Linked DNA regions of Ketobacter sp. MCCC 1A13808. The protein of the gene in region 1 interacts with the protein of each later gene in a pairwise test. Links are inferred from orthologs where the notes say so. Each region holds a gene or a part of one and is shown on either strand. Other genes may lie near its edges.

Region 1 (4,744 bases):
GGTAGCCCGGAACACGGGCTTTGCGTGCAGTGCCACGCTCGTCAACAACCCCTTCCATCATGTGCAACACCGCATTCGCCACGGTTTCATCCAGCACCCGCTCACCCTTAACGTCGCCGTCTACTTTCAGCAAACTAATCTGTCGTTTGATGCCCCCAGAACCTAGCACTGCATAAGCTTGCGCCATCTGTAAAGCGGTAACGGAAAGTCCATAACCATACGACAATGTAGCGACCTCAATCGGACGCCAACGCGAACGCGCCGGAAGCATTCCGACGCTTTCACCGGGGAAACCGACCCCTGTCGCTTCACCCAGGCCAATCCGGTGGAAAAACGCGCTTAGCGCACCGGACTCCATGGACAGTGCAAGCTTGCTGGCACCTACATTGCTGGACTTTGCGATGACTTTTCCCAGGTCAATCACCCCGTAATTCGCCATGTCGCGGATGGATTTACTACCAACCCGCAAATATCCGGGGGACGTATCTAATTTACTGTGCACCTGCCATTTGCCACTTTCCAGCGCCGCAGCCACGGTGAACGGTTTTACTGTCGATCCCGGCTCAAAAACATCTGTAACGGCTCGATTACGAAAGTTTTCAACGTCCTTACGGGTGCGATTGTTCGGGTTATACGACGGGTGATTCACCAGCGCCAAGACTTCACCGGTCTTAATATCGATAGCTACGGCACTCCCGGAGGTTGCCTTATATTCCGTAACAGCGGAAAGCAATTCGCGGTAGGCCAGATACTGCGCTCGCAAATCGATACTCAGGGTAATATTGCTGCCCGGTGCAGGAGCGTTGATTAATCCGACATCTTTGATGATACGATGTCGCAAGTCTTTGATTACGCGTTTCTTGCCCGCCTCTCCCTGCAAATATTGATCAAAAGACAATTCAATGCCTTCCTGACCTTCTTCATCTATATTAGAAAAACCAACCAGATGACTGGTCACTTCTCCAGCGGGATAATAGCGACGGTGCTCCTCAACTCCGTAAACACCCGGGATGCTCAGGCTGAGAATGCTTTCCGCCTTGGAAGGATTCATGTGACGGCGCAAATAAATGAACTGTTTATTTTGATTTCTCAAAATACGATCGCGCAATCTGGCTTCTGTGTAACCGGTTTTTTCTGCCAGAAAACCCCAGGCGTACTGGGCATCAATCAATTCTTTGGGATTCGCCCAAATGGATTTAACGGGCGTACTAACCGCTAAAGGTTCACCGTTCCGATCCTCAATTATGCCGCGATAGGCCGGGATTTTTTCTATGCGAACCACACGACGGTCACCCTGGTCCTGTAAAAAGCCCTGTGATTCAATCTGCAAATATAACAATCGGCCAACAACAGTCATAGCAAGCAGCACGAAAAGCACCAGTACAGCACCATAGCGCCAACTGAACGCCAGTTTTCCCTGAGCCGTACTCATCGTTCCACCATGATTATCTCGCTGGGCGAAGGCACCCGCATCCTTAATTTTGAACCTGCCAGTTGCTCGACGCGGTTATAGGAACCCCAAGTGCTCTGCTCCAGCAATAACTGCCCCCACTCCACTTGCATGGAATTGTTTTTCTTCTGCAAAAATTGGTGCTTGGCTACCAGGCGCCGGGTTTCAAAACTGGAATAAATGACCGCTATACAGGATACAAGCACGGCCATAAACGCGATCACTACTAGCATCCATGCTTTACTGGAATTGGCCGGACAGGCAATCATGATAACTTCTCCGCGACTCGCATAATGGCGCTTCGTGCGCGAACATTCCGGGCCACTTCCTCGTCACTGGCTTTAATCGCTTTGCCCAGACTGCGTAATTCCCGCTGCACCATCTCATCACGAACCGGCAGATGCCGGGGGAGCGGTTCGCCTTTTTCTTTGCGTTGAATAAACCTTTTAACAATCCGGTCTTCTAGCGAATGGAAACTGATAACGACTAAGTGGCCACCCTGCTTTAACACAGCCAGGCATTGATCCAGCGTGTCGGCCAAGTCGTCAAGTTCACGATTGATATAAATCCGGATAGCCTGAAAAGATCGGGTTGCCGGATGCTTGCCTTTTTCTCGGGAAGGGCTCGCCTTGGCAATAACTCCAGCTAACTGAGCTGTGGTCGTCAGTGGCTGCTGGTCTCGGTATTCGACAATGGCCCGGGCAATCCGCCTAGAGAAACGCTCCTCACCGAACTCTTTCAATATTGTGGCGATCTCGTCAGCGCCTGCTACGTTCAACCAGTCCGCCGCTGTTCTTCCGGCCTGGTTATTCATGCGCATATCCAGCGGGCCGTCGTTCATAAAGCTAAAACCACGCTCCGGATCATCCAACTGCGGCGAGGAAACGCCCAGGTCCAACAAAACGCCGTCAATCTGTCCCGTCAACCCGCGCTGAGCAATGACCTGCTCCAGATCAGCAAAAGAGGTGTGGACGATATTAAAACGGGCATCCGATTCGGCCAGTTTCGTACCGGCCCGAATGGCCTCGGGATCTTTATCCAAACCAATAAGACCACCGTCTGCGGACAAGCGTGCCAACACCTGAAATGAGTGGCCGCCTCGACCGAAAGTTGCGTCAATGTATACACCAGACAGGTTTGTCACTAGAGCCTCTACCGCTTCGTCAAGGAGTACGGTTTCGTGTTTCAATTCTCGGACTTCCATCACAGCACCAAAGATTGTGCGAATTCGGGAAGTTCCTCAAGATTGACAGGACCTTCATCCACCCAGCCCTGATAACTATCTGACCATTTGTTTTCAGACCAGATTTCGAATTTTTTACCTACGCCCACAAGCATGATTTTTTTATCCAGATCGACTTTATCCCGCAGTAATTGCGGCAGGCTGACGCGGCCATTACTATCCATTTCAACTTCGGTGGCATAGCCGAATATTAAGCGCTGCAAACGACGGGTCGATGAGTTTAGCGAGGGCATAGATAGAAGCTTTTGTTCGATTTCCTGCCAATCCGGCAGGGGATGCATGGTGAGGCAGTGACCTTCGAAATCCACGGTGACGACCAGCTTTCCTTCACAATATTCAGACAACGCTTCACGAAAGCGGCTTGGCATCACCATCCGGCCTTTCGCATCAACACTTAGCGCGCTTGGTCCTCTGAATAACACGTCTTATATTACCTATATGAAGCTAGACGTTCCGTAGCTTTCGACACCCATCGACATGGAGGCTCAGAACCGACCCGAACACACCATTTTAAACCACTACATCCCACAAACTTCCACAATGTGACACCTTAAGCACACTATAGGGAGCGGTACGGGTTATTGTCAAGCCGAAAGGACAGTCAAAAACGTGAATTTGATACGGAAAAACAAAGACTTAGGACGACAAGGATATCCTGCAGTGCGCACAAAGCGAACAAAAAAATAAGTCAAAACAGTCAGATAGAAGCCACTCTTAATGTGGCTTCAAGCGACAGAGAACATTTCGAGATATAAGGCAGGGAATTTTTAGAACAATGGTTATTACACCGGGGGCGGATTGAGCGTCAGGGGCTCAATCCGGGCAAAAAATATAGAGTCAGCCGATAAGCCGGGTTCTGTCGTGGACAGTCATTCCTCTGGGACGCGCGTCACCGTGCGCCTCTAGCAACCTACCCGAATCCAGCGCGGGTCACGCCAATGGATTCCTATTTGGTCTTGCTCCGGGTGGGGTTTTCCATCGCCACGATCTGTTACCAGTCGCGCGGTGCGCTCTTACCGCACCTTTTCAACCTTACCGGCCAGCGAACTGGCTTAGGCGGTATACTTTCTGCTGCACTTTCCGTCGGTTTTCACCGCCCAGGCGTTACCTGGCACCTTACCCTATGGAGCCCGGACTTTCCTCCCCCGACCAGGACAAACCTGATCAAGAGCGACTGCCTGGCTGACTCTAGTTGAGCAAAATACGCCTAAGGGGTTAAGGAATCAAGCAATTATTCATTGCTGTTTGCAATTGCGGCCTCATAAAGCGCGTTTTTTGCCACTCCACTTAATTCGGAAACCAAAGCACAGGCTTTCTTCAAGGGCATACTTTGATGTGCCAGGTTCAACGCCCGCAATACAGAAGGGTCAATACTAGGCACCCGCCCTGCATCCTGCACCCCCTCTATTAAAACCACGAATTCGCCTTTACGGTGGGCATCACTTTCAAGCAGCCAATCCCTCAATTGTCGACCCGTACCCGTCCTGACTGTTTCAAAGGTTTTCGTGATTTCTTTTACCAGCGCCATCGTCCTGTCTTCACCCAAAACCAGCTCGGCATCCGCGATACAATCTAAAATGCGCTTGGGTGATTCATATAAAACCAACGTCGCCCGCTCATTAACAAATTGCTCCAGCTGTGCCCGGCGCGCCTGCTGCTTTGCCGACAAAAAGCCGACAAACAGAAACCGGTCGGTGGGCAACCCCGCAATAGAAAGTGCCGCTATTGCAGCACAAGGCCCTGGAATAGCTACAACGCTGCCCCCCTGCTCACGCACACCGCGAACCAGACGATAACCCGGGTCACTGATCAAGGGAGTACCCGCATCCGAGATTAACGCTATCGACTGTCCTTGATTGAGCACATCGAGCAACGCGGTTATTTTGTCTGCTTCATTATGATCGTGCACGGCCATCATTTTCGTAGCGATCCCGTAATGATCAAGCAACTTACGACTATGGCGTGTGTCTTCCGCTGCAATTATGTCGACTTGTTTCAAAACATCCACAGCGCGATACGTGATATCCTTGAGATTCCCTATGGGTGTTGCG
Region 2 (4,515 bases), on another replicon or contig:
CGCGGTTTGATAACCAGACCCGGTGCCGATTTCGAGAACCTTATTCAGCGGCCCGCCCTGCAGCAGTAATTCCGTCATTCGGGCAACGATATAGGGCTGCGATATGGTTTGGTTGTGGCCGATAGGTAATGCCGTGTCTTCATAAGCACGGTGCGCTAATGCTTCGTCTACAAACAGGTGTCTGGGAATGCTGCGGATTGCGTCTAAAACAGCAAAATTTGTTATACCTTGATCCTGCAAACGCGCTATTAAACGCTCCCGCGTTCGCTGAGAGGTCATGCCGATTCCAGCCACCCCCGCACTTAAAGAAAATGAGTCGTTCAATCGAGAATCCTCGTCCTGCCCCACAGGGGAAAGCTCCCCCCAGGAATGGGCTCTTTTTATTGGTTGCCTGTGATCAGCACATCGGTATTAATCCGCTTTTTAGAGGCAACCGTTATTTAAAATTCATTCTAAAAGAAGGTTAGCAAAACAGCGAGAAGTTTGCAGAGACTTTACAGGGCAAATGGTTTCTATATTTGTTCCTGCTGACCTGAGCGATCATTTAATAGCACCAGCTCCCTGAGCACGCTGGTCGCATAAGCGCCCTTTTGCAGATTGAACTGTATTTGCAGTGCGTTCGCGTCCCCATTCCACCGCAATTGTTGTGCTTTCAGTCGCAGCGGTCGGGGCTCAGCTTCCATTCTCGCTTGGTTGAACAAGAGTAACATCTGATCCGGGATCGTACCGGCCTGATCGCAACCGGCCAGATAGGCTGACAGGTGTATATCGTCAGACAGGAAGCGCTGCTGTAACTGGTCATCCCACTGCGGTTCGGTAAAAAAGCTCTGGGTGCCGTTCAATTGGATCAAATCCTGATCCTGCCATTGATTCCAGGTGCCGTTAGCGACACGATCGGCTAACACTCCGTTAAACAGCCAGCCACGGAGCGTCGACAACACACGGCTCCTGAGCAAGCGGTCTGCTGGTAATTTACCCTGTTCGACCCACTGCAAGGCTTCTTCGATATTCGCCCCACCATGCCCAAAGCGCTGAGCACCGAAATAGTTGGGCACACCCAGATTTTTCAACTCGGGCAAGCGTGAATTCAGGCGCTCGATCTGGCTCAGGTTACGCAGAACAATATGAAAACGGTTGTATTTATGGGTGCCAATGCGCAGCTTTTTATTGTGTCTTTGCCAACGCAACACATTAAAGCCCTGTTGCGCCAGCTCATCCGCATCGGGTTCGATAGCCTTCCCCGGCAGATGAATGGAAAACCATTGACTGGTTAGCCCGCGCCGGTCCTTCATTCCCGAATAACTGACCGCTTGCTTGGCCACATTAAAATGACGAGCCAGGCAGCGCTGGGTATGGCGGGTGTTATGAGCATCGGTTTGCACCAGTAGAAACAAATGCTCCCCTTCTCCACCCGGCTCAAAACCGAGCACTTCTTCCACCACAAAGTCCTCCGGCCGGGTTTTAAAATCCGCACGCGCAAGGGGTTCACCGTGGGCGTAAGGTGCGGACTCAAATCCATAGGCGGGCAAAGCCTGGTGCATCACTGTCATCGGTGCTCCGCCATTAGCAATGCCACCGCATGCACGGCAATGCCTTCTTTGCGGCCGGCGAAACCCAGCTGTTCTGTCGTGGTGGCTTTTACATTAACCGCGTTAATCGCCAATTCCAGATCAGCCGCAATATTCTGCTTCATGCTCTCTATATGCGGGGCCATCTTAGGAGCTTGAGCGACGATAGTGACATCCACATTACCCACCCGATAACCCTCCTTCTGAACCAGTTTCAGTACATGACGAAGAAGTATGCGGCTGTCCGCACCCTTATACCGAGCATCCGTATCAGGAAAGTGACGGCCAATATCCCCCAAAGCCGCTGCGCCCAATAAAGCGTCCGCCAATGCGTGCAAAGCAACATCGCCGTCTGAATGCGCCACAAAACCCTGCTGATAAGGGATTTTCACGCCGCCCAATACCAGATGATCGCCGTCTCCGAAGCGATGTACGTCGTATCCGTGTCCAATTCGAAACATGTTGTACCTGTCTATTTCCAGCAACCAGCGGGGTTAATTTACGGGGCAGTTTGCTGTTGTGCAAACAATTCAGCCAACGGCAAGTCTTGCGGGTGGGTAATTTTGATATTGTCATTGTGGCCTTCAACCAAGAGCGGGTGATATCCGACCCGCTCCATGGCTTGAGCCTCGTCGGTCACCACGACATCATCCGCCAAGGCTGACGTCAGCGCAGATGTTAAAGCGCCCAAACGAAACATCTGTGGTGTCAGTGCGTGCCACAACTGGTTGCGGTCCACGGTGTCCACAATTTCATTAACCCGGTTCGCTCGCTTCATCGTATCGCGAACCGGGTTACCCAGAATCCCGCCAACGCTATCAAACTGAATTACTTGTTCGATGAGCTTCTGAATGTCCGCTGCGCGCACACAGGGACGGGCCACATCATGCACCAAAACCCAGTCCTGATCTGAACCCAAATTAGACAAATAACGCAAACCATTAAGCACGGAATGGCAACGCTCGGCTCCTCCGATCACGGATTTCACTTTGCAATTACGAGCGACCGGGAGCTTTTTGAAAAAAGCATCTTCGGTGCTGATAGCAACGACGACTTGCTGAATTCCCTGTACTTCAAGCAAACGCTGCAGGGTTGATTCGAATACGGTCATGCCATGGAAGGGCAAATACTGCTTTGGTTTCGATGCGCCAAAACGCTTGCCCACCCCCGCCGCCGGGACGACGCACCAAATCACTGGAGATGTACTCATAGATTATTGCTGCTGTTGGCCGTCAATGATAAGAAAAAAAGTTTCGTCCTCTTTTACCATACCCAGCTGGGTTCGCGCTCGCTCTTCCACTGCATCAAGTCCTTCCTTGAGGTTTTTTACTTCCGCCTGCAAACGCTTATTGCGTTCAGAGACGATGTGGTTTTCCTGTTCCTGCCGCTCAGTTTCGCCACTCAGGCGCCACACGTCTGCCAGACTGCCTTCACCAATCCACAGGCGCAGTTGTAGCAGAAAAAACATCAGGATCAGGATCCAGAATAGGACCCGGGGCAAGGTGATCCATTGCTGTTGGGGTTGATCGGTCATAACCACTGCTGTAACGGGATGTATTGGTGATTTAAGAATGGGGGCAATTATGACAGGCGTCAAGCCCGCGAGTCCCGTAACGGTTTAGCTGAAATCCGTTACGGGGAGGCGGATTCTACTACTACTTCAGAGCTGTGAACTCTGCACGTCCTTTATAGGGCGCGATATCACCGATAATTTCTTCAATACGCAGTAGTTGATTGTATTTCGCTACCCGGTCAGAACGGCACAGTGAACCGGTCTTGATCTGGCCAGCCGCCGTGGCTACCGCCAGGTCAGCAATGGTAGCGTCTTCGGTTTCACCGGAGCGGTGAGAAATGACCGCGGTGTAACCTGCATCTTTTGCCATTTTAATGGCGGCCAGAGTTTCACTCAGACTGCCAATCTGATTGAACTTGATCAGGATGCTGTTAGCAATTTTTTTATCGATACCCTGCTGCAGGATTTGGGTATTGGTTACGAACAAGTCATCGCCGACCAACTGGACTTTGTCACCCAGCTTTTCGGTCAGGACTTTCCATCCATCCCAATCGCTTTCGTCCAGGCCGTCTTCAATAGAAGCGATCGGATAACGGCTGCACAAGTCTGCCAGATAATCTGCAAAACCTTCCGAATCCAGTACTTTGTTATCCCCTGCCAGGACGTATTTGCCATCCTTATAAAATTCGGACGCAGCGCAGTCCAACGCCAGGGTTATGTCTTTTCCTAACTCGTAGCCGGCTTTTTCTACCGCTTCCACAATGACCGTCAATGCTTCTTCATTGGATGCCAGATCCGGTGCAAAACCACCCTCATCGCCAACCGCCGTACTCAGGCCACGAGCCTGCAATACACTTTTTAATGAATGAAAGATTTCGGCACCATACCGCAGAGCTTCAGCAAAATTCGGTGCACCCACCGGCTGAATCATAAATTCCTGGATGTCTACGTTGTTATCGGCATGCTCGCCGCCGTTGATGATATTCATCATCGGCACCGGCATGCTGTAGGGTCCGGCTTTGCCATCGGCGATTTCACTGATGTGCTGAAATAATGGAACCTGTTTATAGACCGCTGCCGCCTTGGCATTGGCGAGCGATACCGCAAGAATGGCGTTGGCGCCGAATTTGGATTTGTTTTCAGTGCCATCCGCATCAATCATCAACTGATCAATTTTTTTCTGGTCCAGGGAGTCCTTACCTTTCAACAGCTCGGCGATATCTTGGTTTATCGCCTGAACCGCTTTTAATACGCCTTTGCCCAGGTAACGGGATTTATCTCCATCCCGTAGTTCCAATGCTTCACGGGAACCGGTAGAGGCACCGGACGGTGCACAAGCTGTACCTGCTGCCCCGGATTCAAGAATGACGTCGGCTTCTACCGTGGGATTACCACGAGAATCAAGAACTTCGCGAGCGCGGATTTGAAGGATCT

The links.
Region 2: the proteins of ftsL (region 1) and ftsB interact in binary tests that used the Escherichia coli proteins (3 or more experiments, as listed by UniProt). The link is inferred for Ketobacter sp. MCCC 1A13808 from one-to-one orthologs.

Annotation. Positions count from the first base shown.
Region 1 is NZ_VRKW01000001.1:827,290-832,033, forward strand. Bases 75-3,073 are described here. They hold ftsL (cell division protein FtsL), read right to left. Parts: upstream 1,720-3,073; coding sequence 1,429-1,719; downstream 75-1,428. Other genes in these bases: FT643_RS03540 (peptidoglycan D,D-transpeptidase FtsI family protein), read right to left, coding at 75-1,432; rsmH (16S rRNA (cytosine(1402)-N(4))-methyltransferase RsmH), read right to left, coding at 1,716-2,654; mraZ (division/cell wall cluster transcriptional repressor MraZ), read right to left, coding at 2,654-3,073. Outside these bases: more of FT643_RS03540, read right to left, coding at 1-74; more of mraZ, read right to left, coding at 3,074-3,115; rsmI (16S rRNA (cytidine(1402)-2'-O)-methyltransferase), read right to left, coding at 3,925-4,744. UniProt on the Escherichia coli protein: Essential cell division protein. May link together the upstream cell division proteins, which are predominantly cytoplasmic, with the downstream cell division proteins, which are predominantly periplasmic.
Region 2 is NZ_VRKW01000005.1:74,747-79,261, reverse strand. The notes cover bases 1,443-4,262. They hold ftsB (cell division protein FtsB), read right to left. Parts: upstream 3,103-4,262; coding sequence 2,782-3,102; downstream 1,443-2,781. Other genes in these bases: eno (phosphopyruvate hydratase), read right to left, coding at 3,224-4,262; ispD (2-C-methyl-D-erythritol 4-phosphate cytidylyltransferase), read right to left, coding at 2,068-2,778; ispF (2-C-methyl-D-erythritol 2,4-cyclodiphosphate synthase), read right to left, coding at 1,547-2,029; truD (tRNA pseudouridine(13) synthase TruD), read right to left, coding at 1,443-1,550. Also shown: FT643_RS11560 (protein-L-isoaspartate(D-aspartate) O-methyltransferase), read right to left, coding at 1-279; more of truD, read right to left, coding at 513-1,442; more of eno, read right to left, coding at 4,263-4,515. UniProt on the Escherichia coli protein: Essential cell division protein. May link together the upstream cell division proteins, which are predominantly cytoplasmic, with the downstream cell division proteins, which are predominantly periplasmic.